Regions from separate parts of the Cellvibrio sp. KY-GH-1 genome, predicted to be linked through region 1. Evidence: predicted binding sites of a transcription regulator. Region 1 holds the regulator's gene; each other region holds the start of a gene.
What was found. Region 1 encodes sigma-54, which starts transcription at its own class of promoters, with help from an activator protein. Its sites were predicted from a motif close to TGGCACANNNNTTGCNNT; they were not measured.
Positions count from the first base shown of each region.

Region 2: a site for sigma-54 is predicted at 2,359-2,376, ahead of xdp1 (exosortase-dependent surface protein XDP1). Genes of this name have one in related genera too.
Region 3: a site for sigma-54 is predicted at 2,132-2,149, ahead of D0C16_RS21485 (CmpA/NrtA family ABC transporter substrate-binding protein). Genes of this name have one in related genera too.

Region 1 covers NZ_CP031728.1:2,251,584-2,255,693, forward strand. Annotated here, with positions in the region: gene lptA (lipopolysaccharide transport periplasmic protein LptA) at 1-138, shown strand, start outside; gene lptB (LPS export ABC transporter ATP-binding protein) at 144-869, shown strand; gene D0C16_RS09755 (RNA polymerase factor sigma-54) at 1,105-2,775, shown strand; gene hpf (ribosome hibernation-promoting factor, HPF/YfiA family) at 2,882-3,172, shown strand; gene ptsN (PTS IIA-like nitrogen regulatory protein PtsN) at 3,222-3,674, shown strand; gene rapZ (RNase adapter RapZ) at 3,687-4,110, shown strand, end outside.
Region 2 covers NZ_CP031728.1:3,006,155-3,010,264, forward strand. Annotated here, with positions in the region: gene D0C16_RS12880 (tryptophan halogenase family protein) at 1-990, opposite strand, end outside; gene D0C16_RS12885 (hydrogen peroxide-inducible genes activator) at 1,049-2,011, opposite strand; gene xdp1 (exosortase-dependent surface protein XDP1) at 2,433-3,260, shown strand; gene D0C16_RS12895 (ThuA domain-containing protein) at 3,410-4,110, shown strand, end outside.
Region 3 covers NZ_CP031728.1:5,109,467-5,113,576, forward strand. Annotated here, with positions in the region: gene D0C16_RS21480 (ABC transporter permease) at 1-533, opposite strand, end outside; gene D0C16_RS21485 (CmpA/NrtA family ABC transporter substrate-binding protein) at 608-1,993, opposite strand; gene D0C16_RS21490 (tetratricopeptide repeat protein) at 2,510-3,670, shown strand; gene D0C16_RS21495 (DUF3833 domain-containing protein) at 3,679-4,110, opposite strand, start outside.

The DNA.
Region 1 (4,110 bases):
GAGATTGTGATCCCACCCAAAGGTGCCAAAGGTGACGCCGTTGAGATCAAAAAGCTCGACGAGCAAGCACCTGCGCCAGCCAGCGCACCCACTGAAACCAGTAGCGCTGCCGCTCCATCAACCAGCTCACAAAATTAATGCCTATGTCCCGTTTGCATGCTCGCCATCTCGCCAAAAGCTACAAGAAACGCAAAGTGGTTATTGATGTTTCTATTACCGTGGAAAGCGGGCACATTGTCGGCCTACTAGGGCCAAACGGCGCCGGCAAAACCACCTGTTTTTATATGATCGCCGGCTTGGTGCCCGCCGATAATGGCACCGTACTGATCGACGAACGCGATATCACCAACTTGCCAATTCATGGCCGCGCCCGCGCTGGCATTGGCTATTTGCCGCAAGAAGCCTCGATTTTCCGCAAACTGAGCGTAGCCGATAACATCATGGCAATTCTTGAAACTCGCCAGGATATGAACGCCGCCCAACGCAAGGAAAAACTGGAGTCATTGCTCAATGAATTCCACATTACCCATATCCGTGACAGTTTGGGCATGGCCCTGTCAGGCGGTGAACGCCGCCGGGTTGAAATTGCTCGCGCCCTGGCAACGGATCCCAAATTTATCCTACTTGATGAACCCTTTGCCGGCGTTGACCCTATTTCGGTAAACGACATCAAAGAAATTGTTCGCCACCTGAAAGATCGCGGCATAGGCGTTCTCATTACCGACCACAACGTACGTGAAACACTGGATATCTGCGAAACCGCCTATATTGTCAGCGAAGGCCATATTATCGCCGAGGGTGATGCCGATACCGTGCTGAGTAATAGCAAGGTACGCGAAGTCTATCTGGGCGAGAACTTCCGCCTCTAATTAAATTACCGCCGACACATCACCATTCAACTCAAAGACCCGTTGGGTATTACCTATTTACCCAGCTGATCCTAGTGACAAACAACTTGACAAGTAACATTATTTATTTATTAGGCATAGAGATTGCTTACGGTTGTTGCTTGCGGCGCAAACCCTGACTAAACTCCGCTTATCTGTTGTTTTCATCCTGCGCTTTGATAACGCTTCTGCGCCATAAGGGTTTGTCTACCTCACAATGAAACAATCGCTCCAGCTCAAACTCGGTCAACAGCTGACCATGACTCCCCAGCTGCAACAGGCTATCCGCCTCTTGCAGCTTTCCACTCTGGATTTACAACAGGAAATCCAGGAAGCACTCGAATCCAATCCAATGCTTGAAGTGGAAGAAGGTTTTGATTCCCCCAGCCAAACTTCAGATTACGAAGGCAGTGAGCTGGACGCTACCGACTACAATCGCCAGCAGGAAATCGCCGCCGACACTAACGGGGATGACACCACCGATTTCAGCGGTACCGAAAATTACACCGCCAATAGTGATAGTTATCAGGAAACCAGCAATTATTCCGAAGGCGACAACTTTAGCGATGGCGATAGCTTCGGCGATGGTGAGAGTTTTGGTGAAAGTGAATCTTTTGGTGATGCCGATGTATATGGCGAAGGTGAAAACTTTAGTGCCGACAATGGCGACTGGAGTGAAGCGATCCCCAGCGACTTGCCAGTAGACACTAGCTGGGACGATGTATATCAGGCATCTTCATCCAGCAGCTCGAGCAATTACGATAATGAAGACAACGATTTTGAAAGTCGTCGTGCAGCAACTGATTCTTTGTATGATCACTTGATGTGGCAACTTAATCTTACACCGATGTCTGACCGTGACCGTATCCTGGCGATGGCTATCATCGATGCAGTAGAACCCAGCGGCATGCTTTCAATCACGCTCGAAGAAATTTTCGAAGGCATGCGCGATGAATTTGAAGAGCTCGAGCTGGATGAAGTCGTTGCTGTTCAACACCGCCTGCAACAATTCGACCCTTGCGGAGTGTGCAGCCAAAATCTGTCTGAATGTTTATTGGTGCAACTACAACAGTTCGACCCCAAGACACCCTTTCTCGACTCTGCCAAATTAATCGCAAAACAATATTTACCTGTGCTTGGCAGCCGCGACTATCGCCAGTTAATGCGGCGCACCAAACTAAAAGAAGCTGAATTGAGCCAAGCGGTCGCATTGATTCAAAGCTTGAATCCGCGCCCGGGCGATATGATTGCCAGTGGCGATACAGAATATGTAGTACCCGATGTCTTTGTAGAAAAGCGCGATGGTCGCTGGTTAGTTGAGCTGAATCCAGAAATTGCACCGCGTCTTCGTATCAATGCCGATTATGCATCCATGGTGAAACGTGCTGATTCCAGCAGCGACAATACGTTTCTGAAAGATAATTTGCAGGAAGCGCGCTGGTTTTTGAAAAGCCTGCAAAGCCGCAATGAAACCCTGTTAAAAGTCGCCAGCTGTATTGTCGAGAAACAACGCGGGTTCCTTGATTACGGGCCAGAGGCAATGAAGCCCTTAGTGTTGCACGATATTGCCGAAATTGTGGAAATGCATGAGTCCACCATTTCGCGCGTAACCACGCAAAAATATATGCACACTCCGCAAGGCATCTTCGAGCTGAAATATTTTTTCTCCAGCCATGTAAGCACCGACAGCGGCGGCGAATGTTCATCAACAGCGATTCGCGCCATTATCAAAAAACTGGTAAATGCCGAGAATCCTAAAAAGCCGTTAAGTGACAGTAAAATTACCGATCTACTCGCTGAACAAGGAATTCAGGTGGCGCGTCGCACTATTGCCAAGTACCGTGAATCGCTGAATATTCCACCGTCAAATGAGCGCAAAACGATTTAATTTTTATACAGGAAACTGGATAGGGATGTTGCATGCAGAACAAACACTGCATTGATTTTATTGATCGACTGGCACCCTTGGCCAGCCAAACTATGAGGAAGCACCTATGCAAATAAATATCAGTGGCCATCACCTCGAAGTCACGGACTCATTAAGAGATTATGTCACCAGTAAAATTGAACGCCTGAGCAATCATCACGACCGCATCACTACAACACACGTAATTCTCTCCGTAGACAAACTGATTCAAAAAGCAGAAGCGACCATTCATGTAAGCGGCAAAGATATCCATGCCGATTCAACCCACGAAGATCTTTACGCGGCGATTGATGCCCTGGCAGACAAGCTGGATCGTCAATTAATTAAACACAAAGAAAAAATGCGCAGTCATCGTTAATTGAATGATTTCAGCGCGCAACCGAGGATGCCAAGGCATCAGTTGAGTTATGCAAATCGAATCACTTATCAGCGCCAGCCGCACCCTGTGCGGCGTAGAAGGCGGCAGCAAAAAACGTGCACTGGAATTGCTGGCCAATGCCATTGCGCAAGATATTCCAGCAATTGATGCCGATGAACTTTTTCGGCGCCTTATAGGGCGCGAGCGCCTGGGCTCTACCGGAATTGGCCACGGTGTCGCCATTCCCCACTGCCGCGTGGAAAATTGCACCGGTACAGTAGGCGCGTTGATTACCTTGGCAGAACCAATCGATTTTGACGCCATAGATTCACAACCAGTGGATATTCTCTTTGCGATGCTGGTGCCAGAAGATGCTCATGATGAGCATCTGCAAACCCTGGCTACTCTGGCAGGCGCATTGAATAATCCGGAATACCGCCAGCGGCTGCGCAAGGCGGAGAGCGATCAAGCGCTCTACCAGGCAGCTATCGCGGCACTCTAGAGGCACAGCCTTATGCATCTGGTTATTGTCAGCGGCCTTTCAGGCTCGGGAAAAAGTACCGCACTCCACGTACTCGAGGATGTGGGTTTTAACTGCATTGATAACCTGCCTGTCAGCCTGCTCCCGGCGTTGGTTGCCCAAATCCAGATCCATAAGGACGATAAGCAAAAGTTTGCGATTGGCATAGATGTACGCAATGCCTGGCAAGATTTAGCGATTTTCCCGCAGATGATCAACACTCTGAAGGATGCGCACCTGCCATTTCGCACCCTGTTTCTCGACTCCCAACCGGCCGTATTGATTCAGCGCTTTAGCGAAACGCGTCGCAAACACCCGCTGTCTGACAAACACACCAGCCTGGAAGAAGCCATCACCGCCGAACAGCATCTGCTGGAACCCATTCGCGATACTGCAGACCAGGTAATCGACACCAGCC
Region 2 (4,110 bases), 750 kb from region 1:
GTTATCTTTCCAGAACTCTTTGCGCCTTCCGGTATTAAAACTGATGACACGCGGATCATTAATGCGCGGTGCATCCAGATTTTTTAGCAAGATTGTTTTAGCTTCTGCATCAGTGCAAAAACGACTCGAATAAACATAGCCATGCCCCGTGCCATTGCGCAACGGAATCCGCCAGCCCCACCCGGATTTGCGCGCAGTTGCGGTGGTATAAGGCATGCGCGAACCGGCTTTTTCTGTTTTCACCACATATGCACGATCACACGGCAAATAGTGCGACCAATCTTCAAACGCAACTTCCATGGCTTTTTCTATCAGTAAGGCTTTAAAGCCTGAGCAATCAATAAAAAAATCCCCGTGGATTTTGCGCCCGCCGGCCAATTCAATGGCATCAATAAATCCATTCTCCTTGCGCAACACATTCACGCAATTGCCTTCACTTCGGACCACGCCGCGCGCTTCGGCGTAACGCCGCAAAAAAGCAGCCACCAATTTCGCATCCAGATGCACAGCATATCCTGCACCACCAATGGGCGTATTCATCGCCTGAGAGGGGAGAAAAAACTTTTCTTGCGCTGCCATGACGGCACAAGGTGAAAAATCTTGCAGGTCGTATGCATCACCCTCTTTGGTTGCTTTCAGCCAGCATTGATAAAAATCCTGCGAACCAATACGTTTGCCCAAAGCACCATAGGGATGAAAATAGGATTGGTTTTTTGCTCGCCAATCGACAAATTTAATACCTAGCTTGTAGCACGCCTGGGTTTCGCGAATAAATTCTTCTTCATCTATTCCCAAGCTGGTAACCAGGCGCACCACGGGAGGAATTGTTGATTCCCCCACGCCAATGGAACCAATATCATCAGACTCCACCAACTCAATTTCACAAGAGCCAAGTTTTAAATGCGCGGCAAGCATGGACGCAGCGATCCACCCCGAGGTTCCTCCACCGAGAATGACAATTTTTTTGAGGGGATTAATACTGGCCGTCATAAATCATTTTGCCCACACGCATTTAACATTATTCGCACGAAAACCACTCAACACCTAGCTAGCGAAACGACAACATAGTTTGCTCGCTTTCTTCCGGCTCGGTCGTAAAACTCCAATAGGCACCACTGCAAGTCTGTATCGCTTTGCGCAACACATCGATCGCCTTGTGACGAGGAAAGCTAGCCCTCCAGGCGAGTGCCAGGCGCCGCTGACCACCCGGAATCGCCAGCGGCCGCGCCACCAAACGATTGGCGAGACACAGACTGGCTTCCGCTGCCGAGCGCGGCAATATACTCAAGCCTAACCCGGCAGCCACCATATAGCGAAGTGTTTCCAGGCTGTTGCCCTCTGCACGCAGCACTACCTCACCACTTTGCAAAGCTGCACGCAAGGCCGGACACAACGCCAGCACCTGCTCACGCAAGCAATGCCCCTGCCCCATCAATAAAAGTTGCTGCGGCTGGATATCTGCAAGGGTAATTTCTGCTTTGTGCGCAAGACTGTGATTTCTGGGCATGATAAGCACCAGCGGCTCATCGAATAACTCCTGGGTGACAACGTCAGATTCACTGAACGGCAAAGAAACCAGAATCACATCCAGAACCCCGTCACGCAATTTTCTGCGCAAGTTTTCGGTGTAATCCTCCTGCACCAGCAACGGCATACCAGGAACCTGCTTTTGAAGATGGGGAATTAATTGCGGCAGTAAGTAAGGGCCCATCGTAAAAATCGTACCCAACGCCAGCGGGCTACCCAGTTGATCCTTTCCCGCCTCAGCCAGCGTCTTAATAGCCTCAGTTCCGGCTAATAGTGCTTTCGCTTGCCTCACAATACGTTCACCCATCACCGTAGGCTTTACGCCGGTTTTGGTGCGCTCAAATAACTCTACCCCCAACTCCTCTTCCAGCTTTTTTACCGCCACGCTCAAGGTAGGCTGACTTACGTGGCAGCGCTCGGCCGTGCGACCAAAGTGCTGCTCTTCAGCGAGAATAACCATGTAACGCAATTCTGTGAGAGTCATAAACGCACAAACAACCCGATAAAAAAGTCCGCAACCAGTGTGACCCGATCCCGGCAATAAGGCAAAAAAACAAGGTTAGCTGAGCACTATAACAATTGCCCAAGCCCCCTAAGCACTTTCCCTGCAGAGACTTGCTCTGATTGCAACCTGCCAGTTATCCATCCGGGAAAGCAAAGTCATTCCGAGCAAGCCATCCCATCAATGCCGAAGGCCATCAAAATCTATCAGTGACCTCTGAGGGGCGGCTTCACACGCCAGCATTTAGAGTCGACAAAGTTTACACCGGAAAACCAACACTCAAAAACATGAGAACTGCATCACACAAAAAACCAATAACTTACGCCATATGGCGCGAAAATTGCTAATTGTGCAAATACCAAACAACGATAACCCACTCAATCAACTTAATGGACTTAGCTCTATGCACTCACTAAAACTCGCTCTCGCAGGGCTTGCGATTGCTTTTGGATTTATTAGCACCGCGAATGCGACGCCAATAACGTTCAATCTTACTTCCCCGGACTCTCGCAGCGGTATTTACAGCAGCACCTATGCGATGCAATACAACTACGAAGAAGAAGATCTTGGCTTGGCAGTTACCGGCTGGTCTTACGGTATTAAAACCACCACCACAAAAACCTGTAAGAAATACGACCGTAAAGGCGCGTGTAAAGAGTGGAAAACTACCACTACCACTAGCTTGAACGAAGCGATTGAGCAGGACTATGTTGGCAAATGGGATGGTTTAGGCGTTGAAAAAACCGACACTCCCAACCACGCGGTTGACAATGAGGCGGGCGACTACGATATGCACCTGCTCTCTTTCGATGAAATGGTGAAACTGACTGCTCTTGATATCGGCTGGTATCAAACAGATACCGACATATCTATTCTTGCGTTTAACGGTACCAGCTTCGACAACAGCTCATTACTGGGAAAAAAATGGCAGGATTTGATTGGCAACGGTTGGCAATTGGTGGGCAACTATTACAACGTCGATAACGGCCCAAATAACGGCGCTGTCAATGCAGGTGGCATAACATCTCAATACTGGTTGGTTGGCGCCTACAACAGCAACTTTGGCAATGCGTTTACTGGTCCAAACGTCGACAAATCCAAAGGCAACGACTACTACAAACTCAAAGGGGTGGTTGTTGAGCGCCCGGTCAAGATTCCTGAGCCAGGTACAGCACTCTTATTAGCGATGGGGTTGCTCGGGCTGACACTTGCTCGCCGCCGCACCATCTAGTTCACATCGCCAGAACAGCAGATTAAAAAAGGGCACCTCGGGTGCCTTTTTTATTGCCTATAAATCTGAATCGCTTATGATGGCGCCGGTTTTATAAAAATAAAAAGAAGACAGGGACAACAATAACAACATACTCGCGAGGTAAAGTTATGCTTAAACGATTCGCCCTATCCCTTGTACTATCCAGCAGTTTCCTACTCGCAAGCCTAAGCGCCAGCGCCCAACAGTTCAACGTTTTACTGTTTACCAAAACCAATGGCTGGCACCATGAAGCCATCAACGAAGGTGTAGACGCGGTGCGCAAACTGGCGGTGCGCCACCACTTTGCGGTGGATTGGCACGAAGACGCCAGTATTTTTAACGATGAAAAATTAAAAAAATATCAGGCCGTCATCTTCCTGATGACAACCGGCGATATTCTCAACGATGAACAGCAAGCCGCCATGGAGCGCTTTATTCGCTCCGGCAAAGGCTTCGTGGGCGTGCACAGCGCCTCCGATACTGAATACGACTGGGATTGGTACACCAAAATGGTAGGCCGCACGTTCCATATTCATCCGGAAATCCAAACTGCCGAACTGGAAGTACTCAACCAGAAATTCCCCGGCGTTGAGCGCATGCCAGAACGTTTTTTATGGACCGATGAATGGTACGAATTCGGTGCAGAACGCATTAAGGGTTTGAATTACATTTTGGCAGTTGATGAGCAAACCTTTAATCCAACAGTAGATTGGGGAACCAAAAAAGGACAAGGGATGGGCAAGTTCCACCCCATTGCCTGGTATCACAACTACGATGGCGGTCGCGCCTTCTATACCGCACTGGGCCATTTACCCGCAACCTACAGCGA
Region 3 (4,110 bases), 2.9 Mb from region 1:
ACGTATACTGCGCTAACAACCAGGGTTACCAGCGGCAACCATGCAAGTGGTGACACGGGTTTGAATAATTGAATCAGCGGGTTGATTGCGCCATAGAGCGTTTGGCTTAAACCGATAACTATTCCTACTGGTATCGCGATTATCGATGCTACAAAAAATCCCGACAGTACGGTTAGTAAGCTGGTATTAATTTTATCAAAAAAAGTCGGGCGACCGCTGAATGCGCGCTCATCCAATTTGGCATTGGGATCTTTTGCCAGCAACTCGGCATTGCGTTTTTCCTGACGTTCATAAAATTGTTCGGCGCGTGCCTGCTCGGATTGATATTCGTCTACCAAGTTGCCCCACTGTTCAAAAACTTGTTTTGGTTGCGGAAAGTTTCCGAGCGACGTTTTGATGTTCGGGGCCAAGGTGTGCCAAACGGCTAGGAATATTAATAAGCCCAAGGTTGGCATGGTAACGTTGATAATCACATCGCGCCATTTAATGGCTTTTAGTTGTTCTAACTTCAATGTGGAAAGTTTATTGCTCATAACGAAATCCTCTGCTAGTGCTTGCCAGGTCGTAACCCGGCAAGCTTATTTTTTACTTGCACTCGCTAACGTGATTAAATTTTTTCTTCGCCTTTTAAACCGATTTCAAATTGCTTTATGTAGTCGTTGGGTTTGGTTGCGTCGAAAGACTTGCCGTCGATAAATTTGGTGTCCTCAGGTTTGCGATAACCAGTAACTTGCTCGATCCCGGGGAAATCGGTCGCCTTCATTTTTCCTTCCTCGATCAAGTCTTTCACTGCGGTGCGATAGATTTCTGGGAGGAACACTTTTTTCGCTGTTTCGCTATACCAGTTGTCAGGCTTGGCTTCTGGAATTTGACCCCAGCGACGCATTTGAGTGAGATACCAAATTGCGTCAGAGTAATAAGGGAAGTTGGCGTTGTAGCGGAAGAATACGTTGAAGTCGGGTTGTTTGCGCACATCGCCACGATCATATTCAAATACCCCGGTCATGGAGTTAGCGATAACTTTATAATCAGCACCTACATAGTGAGATGCGGAAATCATTTTTGCTGCTGCAGTGCGGTTGGCGTTGTTGTTGTCATCCAGCCATTTGGCGGCGCGAATAAGCGCTTTAACGACATGAATATGGGTATTTGGGTTTTTGTCGGCCCAATCTTTGGTTACGCCAAATACTTTTTCAGTGAAGTTACTGTGAATATCATTGTTGGTAACTACAGGTACGCCAATGCCGCGAAAAACAGCTTGTTGGTTCCAGGGTTCACCAACCATGTAGCCTTTAATTGTGCCCGCTTCTAATGTTGCCGGCATTTGTGGTGGAGGGGTCACCGATAGCAAAACTTCTGCATTTATTTGACCGGTAATATCACCTTTATGTGGGGCGTAAAAACCTGGGTTAATTCCCGCTGCCGCTAACCAGTAGCGAATTTCATAGTTGTGTGTAGATACGGGAAATACCATTCCCATTGGAAATGGTTGGCCTGCATCCTTGCTAGCCTTAATGACCGGCTTTAACGCATCGGCTTTAATTGGATGAACTAATTTTCCTTCTGCATCGACTGGAACATTTTTCTTCATTTTCTTCCAGACATCATTGGCCACAGTAAGTCCGTTGCCATTTAAGTCCATCACGAATGCGGTGACTATGTGGGCGTTGGTACCAAAACCGATGGTAGAACCAATTGGTTGACCGGCAAGCATATGGGAGCCATCCAGTTCGCCAGTAATGACGCGATCTAAAACCACTTTCCAGTTGGCTTGGGCTTCGAGTTCCACGCTCAGGCCTTCATCGTCGAAGTAACCATTTTCATACGCAACTGCGAGCGGGACCATGTCAGTTAATTTGATAAACCCGAATTTCAAATCAGTTTTTTCAGCTGGACCGGTCGCCGCTTGTGTTGCTGCGACAAATGAAAAGCTTAGTGTTAACGCACTTGTAAATTTGGCGAGTGGTCGCAACAGTGTGGAAATTTTTTTCATTTTTGTGGTGGAAACTTTCATTTCTGGCTCCTGGCTTTTGGTGGTGCTTGAAAAAGTTTTCTGAAAAATATTTGGAGATTTTTTCGCTGCGAAAAAATTTCCAGTTTTTGAAAATTTATTTGAGTCGACGATAGGTCTTATTCAAACACTATGCCAAGTTAAGTGACGCACTTTTATGGCGCAGGGTTTTTTGGGGGATTAATTCGTTTTTGTGGGGGTTTGCACTTTGCTGATACACCGAAAATGCAGCTGCGTTTTTTTGGTGCCGCTATTTGCGGTGTGTGCGTGCGCTGAACCTTGGCTACTCAGGTAAAACGCGCACTTTTTTCGCGCAAGTGATTTTTTTCTGCCAGAAAACCAGACCACCCAGTGGGGGCGAGCCGATCGAATTAATCGGGTGAATAGAATAAATAGTCTTATAGATCTGTGGTTTAGCGTGACATTTGTGACGCGCCAACTGACGTGAGTGCACCTATACTTGAAGGCAGATTCAGTTCCATTATTTGGATAAATCCCATGAAAATATCCGTGGTTCCCTCGGTTTTGGTGGTTTTGCTGCTGAGCGCCTGTTCTTCTGTGGTGCAAAAAACACCCTTTTTGGCGGATAAGGGCCCTTTGGCCCAAGCCTTGTCGGGGGAATTGATTCTGGGGCGCAACTACAAGGCCGAAGAGCTGCCAAATAGGGATTTGTTTGGGTTAAGTCCTGAAATGGAGGCCTTTGCCGAGTCTGCCACTGCCGCCGTCCGCCTGCAGGATTCCAAAGCCGAGGCGCTGCATCTGGCGCTGATGAGCTCTACCGATGCTGGCGGACGAGGAGTCACCTACAGCGCTTATTACACGAATACTGGTGTAGAAGCATTCGAGCAGCGGCAGGCGAATTGTTTGAGTTATACCCTGATGTATGTGGCTATGGCGCGACATTTGGGGCTTAACGCCGAGGTGAATGAGGTGATGCTACCGCCCACGTGGGACATGCGCGCTGGCGATACCTACTTGTTTATGCGGCATGTCAACGCCAAGGTATTTATGCCACGTAAACGCAGTTTGCCCTGGGTGCGGGTGATGGAAACCGCTGATGTGGGCGATATTGTGGTGGATTTGGAAATGCGTCGCTTCAAGGCGCATTACAAGCAAAAGGTGATTGGTAAGGATTTAGTGGCCGCACAGTTTTATTCCAATCGCGGTATGGAGTTAGCGGCAGAAGGAAAAACTACCGAGGCATTTTTGTATTTGCGCAAGGCGTTATTAATGAGTGAGGAGCCGAGCTATATCTGGAGTAATTTCGGCAGTTTTTATCGCCGGCACAAATTTTACGCACAAGCTGAGGCAATCTATTTGCACGGATTGGCTATTAACCCGCGCGATTACACCATCATGCACAACTTGGCGGGAATGTATCAGGAGTTGGGGAACGACGCGAAACATCAGGAATATAAGCAACGTGTTCGTCAGCACCGCAATGCCAACCCCTACTATATGTTTAAGCGCGCCGAGGAGTTGGTTGCCCTGGGTGATGATGAAAAGGCGCTAAATTTGCTAAAAAAAGCACTCAAGAAAGAAAAAGGCGAACAGCGCTTTTTTCGTTTGGCCGCTGAAATATATGAGCGTCAGGGTGATACCCATAATGCCGAGCTGATGCGCGATAAAATATATCAACTCAGTACCATCAGGTTTTAACCTGGCGTTTAATGTGGTTTATCTTTCTGTATCACCAACTGCACGCTGCCGACTTTAAACCCCCATTTGCGTAGTGTGGATTCGTTCAGCAACGTGTTGTCGTCCACCAACCACATCCAATCCTCCACCTGTAATTGTAAGGTGGAGCCTTGGTACTTCACTTCCAACGTATAGTGTAGCTGCATCGCATTGCCGCGAGTCTGTGCACTACCAGGGCCAATTACATCACCAGCCGTTGCGGTGTACCCAGCAGCGGTGGGTGTGAGCGTCCAAGTGCGGTATTGAAGTTCTCCGTCATTAAACTGAAATACCTCCTCTAATGTGCCAATTTTCGCCCCGCTGGAATCTCGCCAGTAAGCATTTATACGCGCTGTAAAGTAGCGGGTAACTTTTCCGCTACGATTTTTAACGACCCCCTGTGCCGTTAACGAACCGTTAAA